One region of the Mesorhizobium sp. M0159 genome, then DNA from elsewhere that is predicted to be linked to it. Evidence: riboswitches for the same ligand, from Rfam matches in the RefSeq annotation. Region 1 holds a riboswitch; the other holds the start of a gene.
The links. Region 1 has a riboswitch for S-adenosylmethionine ahead of NKJ32_RS04780 (O-succinylhomoserine sulfhydrylase). Riboswitches for the same ligand answer to the same signal wherever they lie in the genome.

Region 2: another riboswitch for S-adenosylmethionine. It lies ahead of metX (homoserine O-acetyltransferase MetX); the one in region 1 lies ahead of NKJ32_RS04780 (O-succinylhomoserine sulfhydrylase).

Annotation. Positions count from the first base shown of each region.
Region 1 covers NZ_JAMYTF010000003.1:242,941-248,376, reverse strand. The annotation lists gene araD1 (AraD1 family protein) at 1-264, shown strand, start outside; gene NKJ32_RS04790 (hypothetical protein) at 292-822, shown strand; gene NKJ32_RS04785 (2'-deoxycytidine 5'-triphosphate deaminase) at 760-1,854, opposite strand; SAM riboswitch at 1,990-2,067, shown strand; gene NKJ32_RS04780 (O-succinylhomoserine sulfhydrylase) at 2,138-3,328, shown strand; gene NKJ32_RS04775 (glycosyltransferase) at 3,365-4,519, opposite strand; gene apaG (Co2+/Mg2+ efflux facilitator ApaG/CorD) at 4,746-5,138, shown strand; gene NKJ32_RS04765 (Hsp33 family molecular chaperone) at 5,145-5,436, opposite strand, start outside.
Region 2 covers NZ_JAMYTF010000009.1:94,050-99,485, reverse strand. The annotation lists gene NKJ32_RS12510 (SDR family NAD(P)-dependent oxidoreductase) at 1-244, opposite strand, end outside; gene NKJ32_RS12505 (DUF1330 domain-containing protein) at 479-799, shown strand; gene NKJ32_RS12500 (hypothetical protein) at 885-1,232, opposite strand; gene metW (methionine biosynthesis protein MetW) at 1,363-1,977, opposite strand; gene metX (homoserine O-acetyltransferase MetX) at 2,093-3,262, opposite strand; SAM riboswitch at 3,339-3,416, opposite strand; gene hisC (histidinol-phosphate transaminase) at 3,556-4,665, shown strand; gene NKJ32_RS12480 (prephenate/arogenate dehydrogenase family protein) at 4,672-5,436, shown strand, end outside.

The DNA.
Region 1 (5,436 bases):
TGGGAAAAGCCGTTCCTGTCGGGCGAGGCGAACATGTCGCACACCATTGGCAATCTCGAGCATCATCACTTCAAATACTCGGCCTTCCGCCAGCCGGGTGACGTGCATGTACACATGTTCGGCACGGCGACGCTGTCCTTCGCCGACGGCATCAGGACCGAGGCCGGCGACGTATTCGAAATCGAGGCGCAGGATTTCGGCCTGCCGCTGCGCAACCCGCTTGAAATCGAGCAGCCGGTGAAGGTGGCGGTGAAGGCGTTGTAAACTGGTGACAGAATTCAGGAGCGAAAAATGAACGGCCTGCGGATTGGCACTGTGTCCGTAAGTTTAGTCCTGTTCCTCGCCTATTTCTCCCCGGCGGCTTACAGCGCCGGACAATGCAGCGCAAAATCCTATCGCGAAGCCCGGATGTCGATGACTAACCGGCTTCTGGCCACCGGCTATTCGAAATCGCAAGTGAGCTTTCTGATGCGCAACGCGGATCGCATGACGTCCGCACTCCGCGCTGACAGACTGAACGACAATGGCAGAGCCTGCGGTATCGACTCCGCCAGAGCCCATGTGCTGGGATGTCTCGGCAAGCAGTTGTTCCCCTTGCAGTCCAGCTCAAGCGCCTCACTTGACGACGAGAAGCAAACCAGAGGATTTGGGGGAAGAAGCGATTGGCAGTGCGAGAACTGCTCTTTGTCGGTCAGTTTCATGGCTGCCTTGGCGCCGCGAAAGAATATCTGTTTCGCAGCTGACGTCTTGCGACCAAGCTCAGCGCGCGGTGCGGAAATGCTTGGACAGTTTCAGGCCCTGCGCCTGATAGTTCGAGCCTAGATCTGTGCCGTAGAGCGCCTGCGGCCGTTTCAGCATGTGCTCGTAGACCAGCCGTCCGACGATCTGGCCGTGGTCGAGGATGAACGGCACTTCGTGGCTACGCACCTCGAGCACCGCCCGGCTGCCGGTGCCGCCCGACGCCGAATGGCCGAAACCCGGGTCGAAGAAACCGGCATAATGGACGCGGAACTCGCCGACCAGCGGGTCGAAAGGCGTCATTTCGGCGGCGTAGAGTGGCGGCACATGCACCGCCTCGCGCGACACCAGAATATAGAATTCGTCCGGATCGAGCACCAGCTCGCCGGCACCGCTCTTGTAGAGCGGCTCCCAGAAATCGACCACATCCTGCGCGGCGCGCTTGTCGACGTCGACCAGGCCGGTGTGGTGCTTGCCGCGATAGCCGACCAGCCCGTCCTTGTCGCCGTCGAGATCGATCGACAGCGCGATGCCGCCGCCTGAGATGTTGGGCGGTTCGGTGGCGACCAGCATCTCGGCGCGGTGCAACTCGTGCAGCTCGCTTTCCGACAAGAGCGCATTGCCGGTGCGGAACCTGATCTGCGACAGCCGCGAGCCGGTCCGCACGACGATCGGGAAAGTGCGCGGGCTGACCTCCAGATAGAGCGGGCCTTCATAGCCGGCGGCGATCTTGTCGAACTCGTGGCCACGGTCGGTCATTACCCGGGTGAAGATATCGAGCCGTCCGGTCGAGCTTTTCGGGTTGGCGGAGGCGGAAATGTGCGCGGGCAGCGCCAGGCTTTCGAGCAGCGGCACGATGTAGACGCAGCCGGTTTCCAGCACGGCACCTTCGGCGAGGTTGATCTCGTGCAGCTTCAGCCGGTCGAGCTTGTCGACAACCCTGTGGTCCGGGCCGGGCAAGAAGGAAGCACGCACCCGCCAGGCCTTGTCGCCGAGCCTGAGGTCAAGGCTGGCCGGCTGGATCTGATCGGCATCGAGCGTGCGCGGCGATTTCAGCGCGCCCGTCTGGAACAGCGTGGAAATATCCTGATCGGGAAGAATGCCTGTCTGCCGCAAGGGTCTGGCTCCGTTCGAACGCCGGGCGAGGTCTTGTTCTGTCGCAGGTCCGACCGTGGACGCCTTTGGCACCTGCTTGGTACAACCCTCTTAATCATGCCGGCAATTGACGCAAGCGTGGCGCGGGTCTAAAGCTCGTTATCCCGTGGTGATTTGGCCGGTCGGCTTGCAGCCACGTTAAACAAGTCGCTAAAGGACCGTCGGGCCGCAAGGCCATATGGACCGGTTGCGACTTTCGCGACCGGTTTTTTGTTGTTTGGACCAATTTTGGTGTTTGGATGGAATGATGACCAAGAAGCGCGACTGGAAGCCTCAGACCGCACTCGTGCATGCCGGGACGCTGCGTTCCGGCTTCGGCGAGACCTCCGAGGCGATGTATCTCACCCAAGGCTATGTCTACGAGACGGCGCAAGCGGCGGAGGCCCGCTTCAAGGGCGAGGAGCCGGGCTTCATCTATTCGCGCTATGCCAATCCGACGGTCGACATGTTTGAGAAACGCATGTGCGCGCTGGAAGGAGCCGAGGACGCGCGCGCCACGGCATCCGGCATGGCGGCGGTGACGGCAGCACTGCTGTGCAGCGCCAAGGCGGGCGACCATATCGTGGCGGCGCGCGCGCTGTTCGGCTCCTGCCGCTGGGTGGTCGAGACGCTGGCGCCGAAATACGGCATTGAGGCAACGCTGGTCGACGGCACCGACATCGCCAATTGGGAAAAGGCGGTCAAGCCCAACACCAAACTGTTTTTCCTGGAAAGCCCTACCAATCCAACGCTGGAGGTAGTCGACATTGCCGCCGTCGCGGCACTTGCCAATTCGATCGGCGCCAGGCTGATCGTCGACAATGTCTTCGCTACGCCCTTGCAGCAGAAACCCCTGCAGCTCGGCGCCCACATCGTCGTCTATTCGGCCACGAAGCATATTGACGGCCAGGGGCGCTGTCTTGGCGGCATCGTTCTGTCGGACAAGAAATGGATCGACGAGAACCTGCATGACTATTTCCGCCACACCGGCCCAAGCCTCTCGCCCTTCAATGCCTGGACGCTGCTGAAAGGCCTGGAGACGCTGCCGCTACGCGTACGCCAGCAGACGGAAAGTGCCGGCCGCATCGCGGATTTCCTGGCCGAGCGCCCGCAAATCGCCCGCGTCATCTATCCCGGCCGCGCCGACCACCCGCAAGCGGCCGTGATCCAGAAGCAGATGTCGGGCGGCTCGACGCTGATTTGCCTCGATGTGAAGGGCGGCAAGCAGGCGGCCTTTGCCTTCCAGAACGCACTCGACGTCGTGCTGATTTCCAACAATCTCGGCGACGCCAAGAGCCTGATCACCCATCCGGCGACGACGACGCACAAGAACTTGACCGATGAGGCCCGCGCCGAGCTCGGCATCGGACCGGGAACGCTCAGGCTGTCAGTTGGCCTTGAGGACGCCGACGACCTGCTCGAAGACATCGAGCAGGCACTGAGAGTTGCCGGATAAGGGCTGGCCGAACAGAGGCGAGCGGGGACGCGCCGATCAGGCGCCGGACGGGGTCTCTTCCAGCTCCGCGACGGCCTTGGTCTGGATAGTCATCACATTGCCGCGCCAGTCGACGGCGCCGCTCAGCCATCCGCGCGCCCAAATGGCGGGAAGCATCAGGTCTCGCGCCATCATCGCCAGGATGGTGCGCAGCGACAGGTGCCATCCCTTGGCCGAGGCCAAGGCGCATTCCGGCAGGTAGGCCGCGACCAGCACGGCGATGGCGGTTGCCGGCAGGCTGACGCCGGCGTCAGCCGCCGCGATCAGCGCAAGCACCAGCGGCGGCGCTGCGCCGATCAGGATCTCGGGGGCGAAGAACAGCGCGAAGGTGACGCGGCGCAGCCGCGCCCAGCGCGCCTGCCGCGACCAGATCTCGCCAAACGTGCGCCGGCCGAGCGGCTGTTCGAAGGGCGAGGCGACAAGATTGACCCGCAGTCCGAACCCGTTGACCAGCTTGGTCGCGGCGGCGTCTTCGGCGATCTCGGCAGCAAGCGCGCAGATGCCGCCATTGGCGTCGAGCATCGGCTTATTCCACAACATGCTCTTGCCCTGCGCGAAGCCGAGGCCGAGCGCCTCTCCGGCGTACTGCCAGCGTGCCTGCAGCGTGTTGAGAAAGGCGCATTCGACCTCCCCCCAGAAGCCGTCCGGCCGCGAGCCGATCGGCGTCGAGCAGACGAGGCCGGTGTCGTGCCGCCACGCCGCCATCAGGTGCTGGACGTAGTCGCTCGGCATAAGCACGTTGGAATCGGCAAGGATGACCCAGCTATAATGCGCCGCTTCCCAACCCTTCACGCAATTGTTGAGTTTTGGATTGCCGCTGATGCGGTCGTCACCGACTAGAAGACGGGCGCGAATAGCTGGAAAGCGCGCCATTGCGGCGGTGATCGGCTTGACCACCGGGTCGTCGGCATGGGCAACGCAGAAGATGAGTTCGTAGCGCGGCCAGTCGAGTGAGAAGGCGCGCTCCAGCGTCTCTTCGGCAAACGGCTCGACGCCGCGCGCCGGGATGACGATCGATACCGGCGGCGCGTTGGCCGCGGGCGGTGCGATCCTGCCTGGTCGCTTCAGCTTCAGCGAAGCTAACAGGATGCTGGCGAGATTTGAAAGAAGGAGGGCTATGGAAAGGAGGGCGGCTGCGAATGTCGGTTCCATCGAGATCTGGTCACTCCAGAAGTGCCGGCCGCATGACGGCCGTTTTCAACAATTCGACAGAACGCTGAGTCGCCCGGCACAAGCCTGCACACCATCATTGTCATGTGTCACTTAAATGACATTGTTTTTCGGCACCTGCGCTCGAGTCGGGCAAGGAGATGACGCGCATCGTTGATCAAACTGCGCTGAGCGTCGAAGTTCCATCTACATTGCTTTGGAGCAGTTTATGTACAGCGCCGTCACCCGCAACATCGAAGTGCAGGTCAGGCCGTTCTATCTGGAGGATCACTCCGACCCGCCGCAAAACCGCTATGTCTGGGGATATCAGGTGACCATCGACAATCAGTCGGATGAGTTCGTGCAGCTTCTGTCGCGCTACTGGCACATTACCGACGGCACCGGCAAGGTCGAGGAAGTGCGCGGCCCCGGGGTCGTCGGCGAGCAACCCGGACTCAACCCCGGCGACAGCTATCAGTATACGTCTGGATGCCCGCTCTCGACGCCGTCCGGCATCATGGTCGGGCACTACACCATGCGCAACAAGCGGGGCGAGACGTTCGACGTCGCCATCCCCGCCTTCTCGCTCGACTTGCCGGGAATGCGGCGCACCGTCAATTGACGGCCGTCATCCGGCCGCTGCAAACTCCGCCGGGTCGAAGTCATATTGCTTCGAGCAGAATTCGCAGGCGACGTGAATGCTGCCATCCTCGGTGCTGTCCCTGATCTCCTCGGCGGAAAAGCCTTCGAGGATGCCGTGGATCTTCTCCCTCGAGCATGAGCACTGGTCGGCGACCGGCACCCCGCCGAACACGCGGACGCCATGCTCGTGGAAAAGCCGGTAAAGCAGCCGTTCGGCGCCGATCGTCGGATCGATCAGCTCGGTCGGTTCAATAGTACCAACCAGCGCCAGCAGCTCC
Region 2 (5,436 bases), on a different contig from region 1:
CGCAGATCACCAGTACGTCCGGCTCAAGCGCGGCGAAGACCTTATCCGGGGCGGAGTCCACCGTAGCATCGACCGCGAGCGTCTTCACGCCCGAGACCTCCCAGGCAAATTGCGCCAGGGCCTGTTTTCCGCGGGCGACGGCCAGCACCGTCGCTTTCTCCTTGAGAGCGGCCTCCGCGATCGAGCGGCCGACACCACGGCTGCCTCCGACGACGACGACATTCTGATTTTGCAACGATCCCATGGATCACCTCTCGTTCCCGGCCGCCGGACCATCCAGACGCGCTCATCGATAAGGACAGCGCAGGCGGGTGGAAATCATCGGTGCCAGGCGGAAATATCTTTCAGGTGACGGCAGCCGCGCGTCGCTTTTGTATTCAGTGTCATTACCTCTGGGGTAATCGACCAGCGCACTACGTCTCGGCAAAATGCTCCCATCAAGCCGGTTGTCCGGCCTTCGACCACAAGGAGACACGCCATGACCGCCTACGCCGTCGCCCATATGCGCCAGGTCACGCCGGGGCCGCAGATCGTCGAGTACCTGCACAAGATCGATGCCACGCTGGAACCGTTTGGCGGCCGCTTCGTGGTGCACGGAGGCGAGGTGGAAATCGTTGAAAACACCTGGCCGGGCTATCTCATAGTCATCGAGTTTCCCAACCGGCAGCAGGCACGTGCATGGTACGACTCGCCCGCCTATCAGGAGATATTGCCGCTGCGCACCGGCAATTCCCAGTCCGACGTGGTCTTCGTCGACGGCGTCCAGCACCCCCACAAGGCCACGGACGTGCTTGAATAGGGGGAATGATCGGGTACAACCGGCGTCTATGGTGCCGCCATCTATCTGGCGGCACCGAATTTGGATCGCGTCTGCATCGGCAGCTTCACCGCCCCTGCAGCACCTTGATCGCGTTGGACATGTCGCCATGCGACAATGCAGCCAGGTAATCCGAGTAGTTGATCCTCCCGTTCGCGAAGCCGTTCATCAATCGCGTGCAGAACGTGTGTTCCAATCCGGCATCCGGGACGTTCATGAGCGCGGCGAGGTTTGCCCTTTCAACCTTGCCGAACCGCATCTTGAATTTGGTCATGCACCGCTGGATCGCCTGCCGTTTCAGCGCCGGGCTGCCGCTCAACGCGACTTGTCCATTCTGGAAATCGGTCTTCGACGTCGTGCATCCGGAAATCAAAGTGGCCGACATCAAAGCTGTTGCTAATACTAACGTCTTCATTGCTTCCCCCAAACCAACCCGTTTGAGACCTGTTAAAGCAACAAAGAATGCCGGGCAACTTCATTGGATTGAAAATTGAAAATATGGTTTCTTGCGCAGGTCTGAGGTTCGTTGCTTCTGCCTGTCAAACCTATCGTTTCAGCAGGAATACCGCTTGCTGGCCGAAAAAGTTCCAGAACCACCAAGGCATGGAGAAGCCGATCCGCTGGCCGTTGGCGTCGAGCGCGGTTGCCTTTTCCACCGTCGCGCCAAGCTCGTCGCACAGATTGACGAAGTCGCGAATGGTGCAGAAATGGATGTTGGGCGTGTCGTACCAGGAATAGGGCAGGTCCTTGGTCACCGGCATGCGGCCGTTGAAGAGCAGCGAAAGGCGCACCCGCCAGTGGCCGAAATTCGGGAATGAGACGATGGCGCGGTTGCCGATCCGGAGCAGTTCGTCGAGCACCAGCTTCGGATTGCGGGTCGCCTGCAAGGTCTGCGACAGAACGACGAAGTCGAAACCCTTGTCGGGATAGAATTGGAGATCCTTGTCGGCATCGCCTTGAATAACCGACAGGCCGCGCGCCACGCATTCGTTGACGCCGCGCTGCGACAGTTCCAGGCCGCGACCGTCGACCTTCTTGGTCGCCTGCAGCAATTCGAGCAGCAGGCCGTCGCCGGAACCGACATCCAGCACCCGCGACTGCGGCGGGATGAGATCGGCGACGACTTCGAGGTCGACGCGCTGGGCGCGGTTGACGCTCATGCGTTCGCCTCTTGCCTGACGCATGACCCTGATCCGAAAAGCCTGCAACTTTTCGGGGTCATGCGCTGATGCCTGGCACATGGTCCTGATCCGAACAATCCGCAACTTTTCGGGGTCATGCGCCGAGCCCTCTCGCCCGCGCGGCCGAGGCGATGAAGCCCTTGATGGCGGCGAACAGTTCCGGTTCGTCGAGCAGGAAGGCGTCGTGGCCGCGGTCGGTCTCGATCTCGACGAACGAGACCGAAGCGCCGGCCGCGTTCAGCGCGTGCACGACCGAGCGGCTCTCCTCGGTCGGGAACAGCCAGTCGCTGGTGAACGAAACCAGGCAGAAGCGCGTCTTGGTGCCGGCGAAGGCATCGGCCAACCGGCCGCCATGGTCGGCGGCGAGATCGAAATAGTCCATCGCCCGGGTCATGTAGAGATAGGAGTTGGCATCGAAGCGATCGACGAAGGTCATGCCCTGATGGCGCAGATAGCTCTCGATCTGGAAGTCGGCATCGAAACCGAAGGTCAGGGCTTCGCGGTCCTGCAGGTTGCGGCCGAACTTGCGGTGCAGCGCTGCTTCCGACAGATAGGTGATGTGGGCGGCCATGCGCGCCACCGCCAGCCCCTTTTCCGGCCGCTTGCTGTGCTCGAAATACTTGCCGCCATGCCAGTCCGGGTCGGCCATCACCGCCTGCCTGCCGACCTCGTGGAAAGCGATGTTCTGCGAGGAATGGCGGGCGCCGGTGGCGATCGGCAGCGCCGAGAAGACGCGCTCCGGATAGCTGGAGGCCCATTGCAGCACCTGCATGCCGCCCATCGAGCCGCCAAGCACGCTGAACAGCTGTTCGATGCCGAAATGCTCGACCAGCATCAGCTGCGCCCGCACCATGTCGCGGATGGTGATGATCGGCAGGTCGAGCCCGTAGGGCTTGGCGGTGGCGGGATTGGTCGAGGCGGGGCCGGTGGAGCCGAGACAGCCGCCGATGACGTTTGACGAGATGACGAAGAAACGGTCGGTATCGATGATCTTGCCGGGACCGATCAGCACTTCCCACCAGCCCGGCTTGCCGGTCACCGGATTGGTGTTGGCGACATGCTGGTCGCCGGTCAGCGCATGGCAGACGAGGATGGCGTTGGAGCGCGCGTCGTTGAGCGTGCCATAGGTCTGGTAGGCGATCTGGAACGGCGACAGCAGCGTGCCGGCGTCGAGCTTGAGCGGCTTGTCGGCGCCGAAACGCAACACCGGGCTCGACGGCTGGTCGGCCTCGTTGTTGGTTTTTCGCGCGCGCAAAGCGACCATCACATCTCCTTGCCCGGCCTTCAGTTGTCCACCGGTCTGGGCAACAAAAAACCGGCCATGCCTTCGCAAAGCCGGTTACAAGATGCAAACGGCCCTTTAGCAAGTTGTTTAACGTGGCTGCAAGCCGACCGGCCAAATCACCACGGAACTGTAGCCGTTCTTCTATGACTCGCGCATGGCTTCGTCAACGGCAAGTTCTTGATCCCGAATTGCCGGCCCCTCGACATTCCGGGCCACGGCTTGTATTTCCGCTGCGGCTTCCGGATGGAGGCACTCTCGACGGATTTCATGAAATGAGCCAGACACCGGATCAGACACGTCCAAGGCCCCGCGCCGGCATCATGGACATCGAAGCCTATGTGCCCGGCAAGAGCGCGGCGCCTGAAGGTGTCGCCAAGGTCCATAAATTGTCGGCGAACGAGAACCCGCTCGGTCCTTCGCCAAAGGCGATAGAGGCCGCGCGCGCGGTCGCCGACAAGCTCGCGGTCTATCCCGACGGCAGCGCCAGGCGCCTGAGGGAAGCGATCGCCGAGGTGCACGGGCTCAACCCGGCGAACATCGTCTGCTCCAACGGCTCCGACGAGATTCTGGGCCTGCTGGCGCAGACCTACCTCGCGCCCGGCGACGAAGCCATCATCACCGAACACGGCTTCATGGTCTACAAGATCTACATACAGTCGGCCGGTGCCGTCCCGGTGACGGTCAAGGAGACCGATGAACGCGCCGATATCGATGCGATCCTCGCCGCGGTGACGCCGCGCACCAGGATCATCTTCCTTGCCAATCCAAACAATCCAACCGGCACCTACGTGCCGTTCCAGGAGGTCCGCCGCCTGCATGCCGGCCTGCCGCGAAACGTGCTTCTGGTGCTGGATGCAGCTTACGCCGAATATGTCCGGCGCAACGATTATGAAGCCGGCGTCGAGTTGGTGGGCAGCGCGGAAAACGTGGTCATGACCCGCACTTTCTCCAAATTGGGCCTGGGCGGGGCGCGGATCGGCTGGATGTATGCGCCAATGCACGTCATCGACGCGATCAACCGCGTGCGGGGACCCTTCAACGTCAATGCGACGGCAATCGAGGCCGGCATCGCGGCGATCCGCGACCGTGCCCACATCGAACGCAGCGTCGCGCACAACGAGACCTGGCTGGCCTGGCTGAGCGAGCAATTAAGCGGGCTCGGGCTGCGGGTGACGCCGAGCGTCGGCAATTTCATCCTCATCCACTTTCCCGAGGACAAAAAGCATTCGGCGGCGGCCGCCGACGACTACCTCAGTGCGCGCGGCTACATATTGCGGCGCGTTTCCGGCTACGGTTTTCCGAACGCGCTGCGCATGAGCATCGGCACCGAAGAGGCCAATCGCGGCGTTGTCGCAGCACTCGCGACATTCCTGAAAAGCTAGAACACCATGACCTCACCGATGTTCGAAAAGATCGCGCTGGTCGGCATCGGCCTGATCGGCTCGTCGCTGGCCCGCGTCATCCGCCGCGAGGGACTCGCCGGCCAAGTCGCGATTTCGACGCGCAGCGACGCGACGCTGGCACGGGCGAGCCAACTCGGCCTTGGCGACACCTATACGACGGATGCGAAAGAGGCGGTTCGCGATGCTGATCTGGTTATCGTTTCGGTGCCGGTCGGCTCTTCAGGCACGGTCGCCGCGGAGATCGCGCCGGCGCTGAAGAAGGGCGCCATCCTCACCGATGTCGGCTCGACCAAGGCATCGGTGATCGCGCAGATGCAGCCGCATGTGCCTGATGGCGTGCACTTCATCCCCGGCCATCCTTTGGCCGGCACCGAAAAATCGGGACCGGACGCCGGTTTTGCCGAACTGTTCGAGAACCGCTGGTGCATTTTCACGCCTCTGCCCGGTACCGATCCCGCAGCACTGGAAAAGCTCTCGGAATTCTGGCGCCGCTGCGGCTCCAACATCGACACGATGGACCCGCAGCATCACGACATGACGCTGGCCATCGTTTCGCACCTGCCGCATATCATCGCTTACAACATCGTCGGTACCGCCGACGATCTGGAGTCGGTGACCAAGTCCGAGGTCATCAAATACTCGGCTTCCGGCTTTCGCGACTTCACCCGTCTCGCGGCGTCCGACCCGACCATGTGGCGCGACGTCTGCCTGCACAACAAGGACGCCATTCTCGAAATGCTGGCGCGGTTT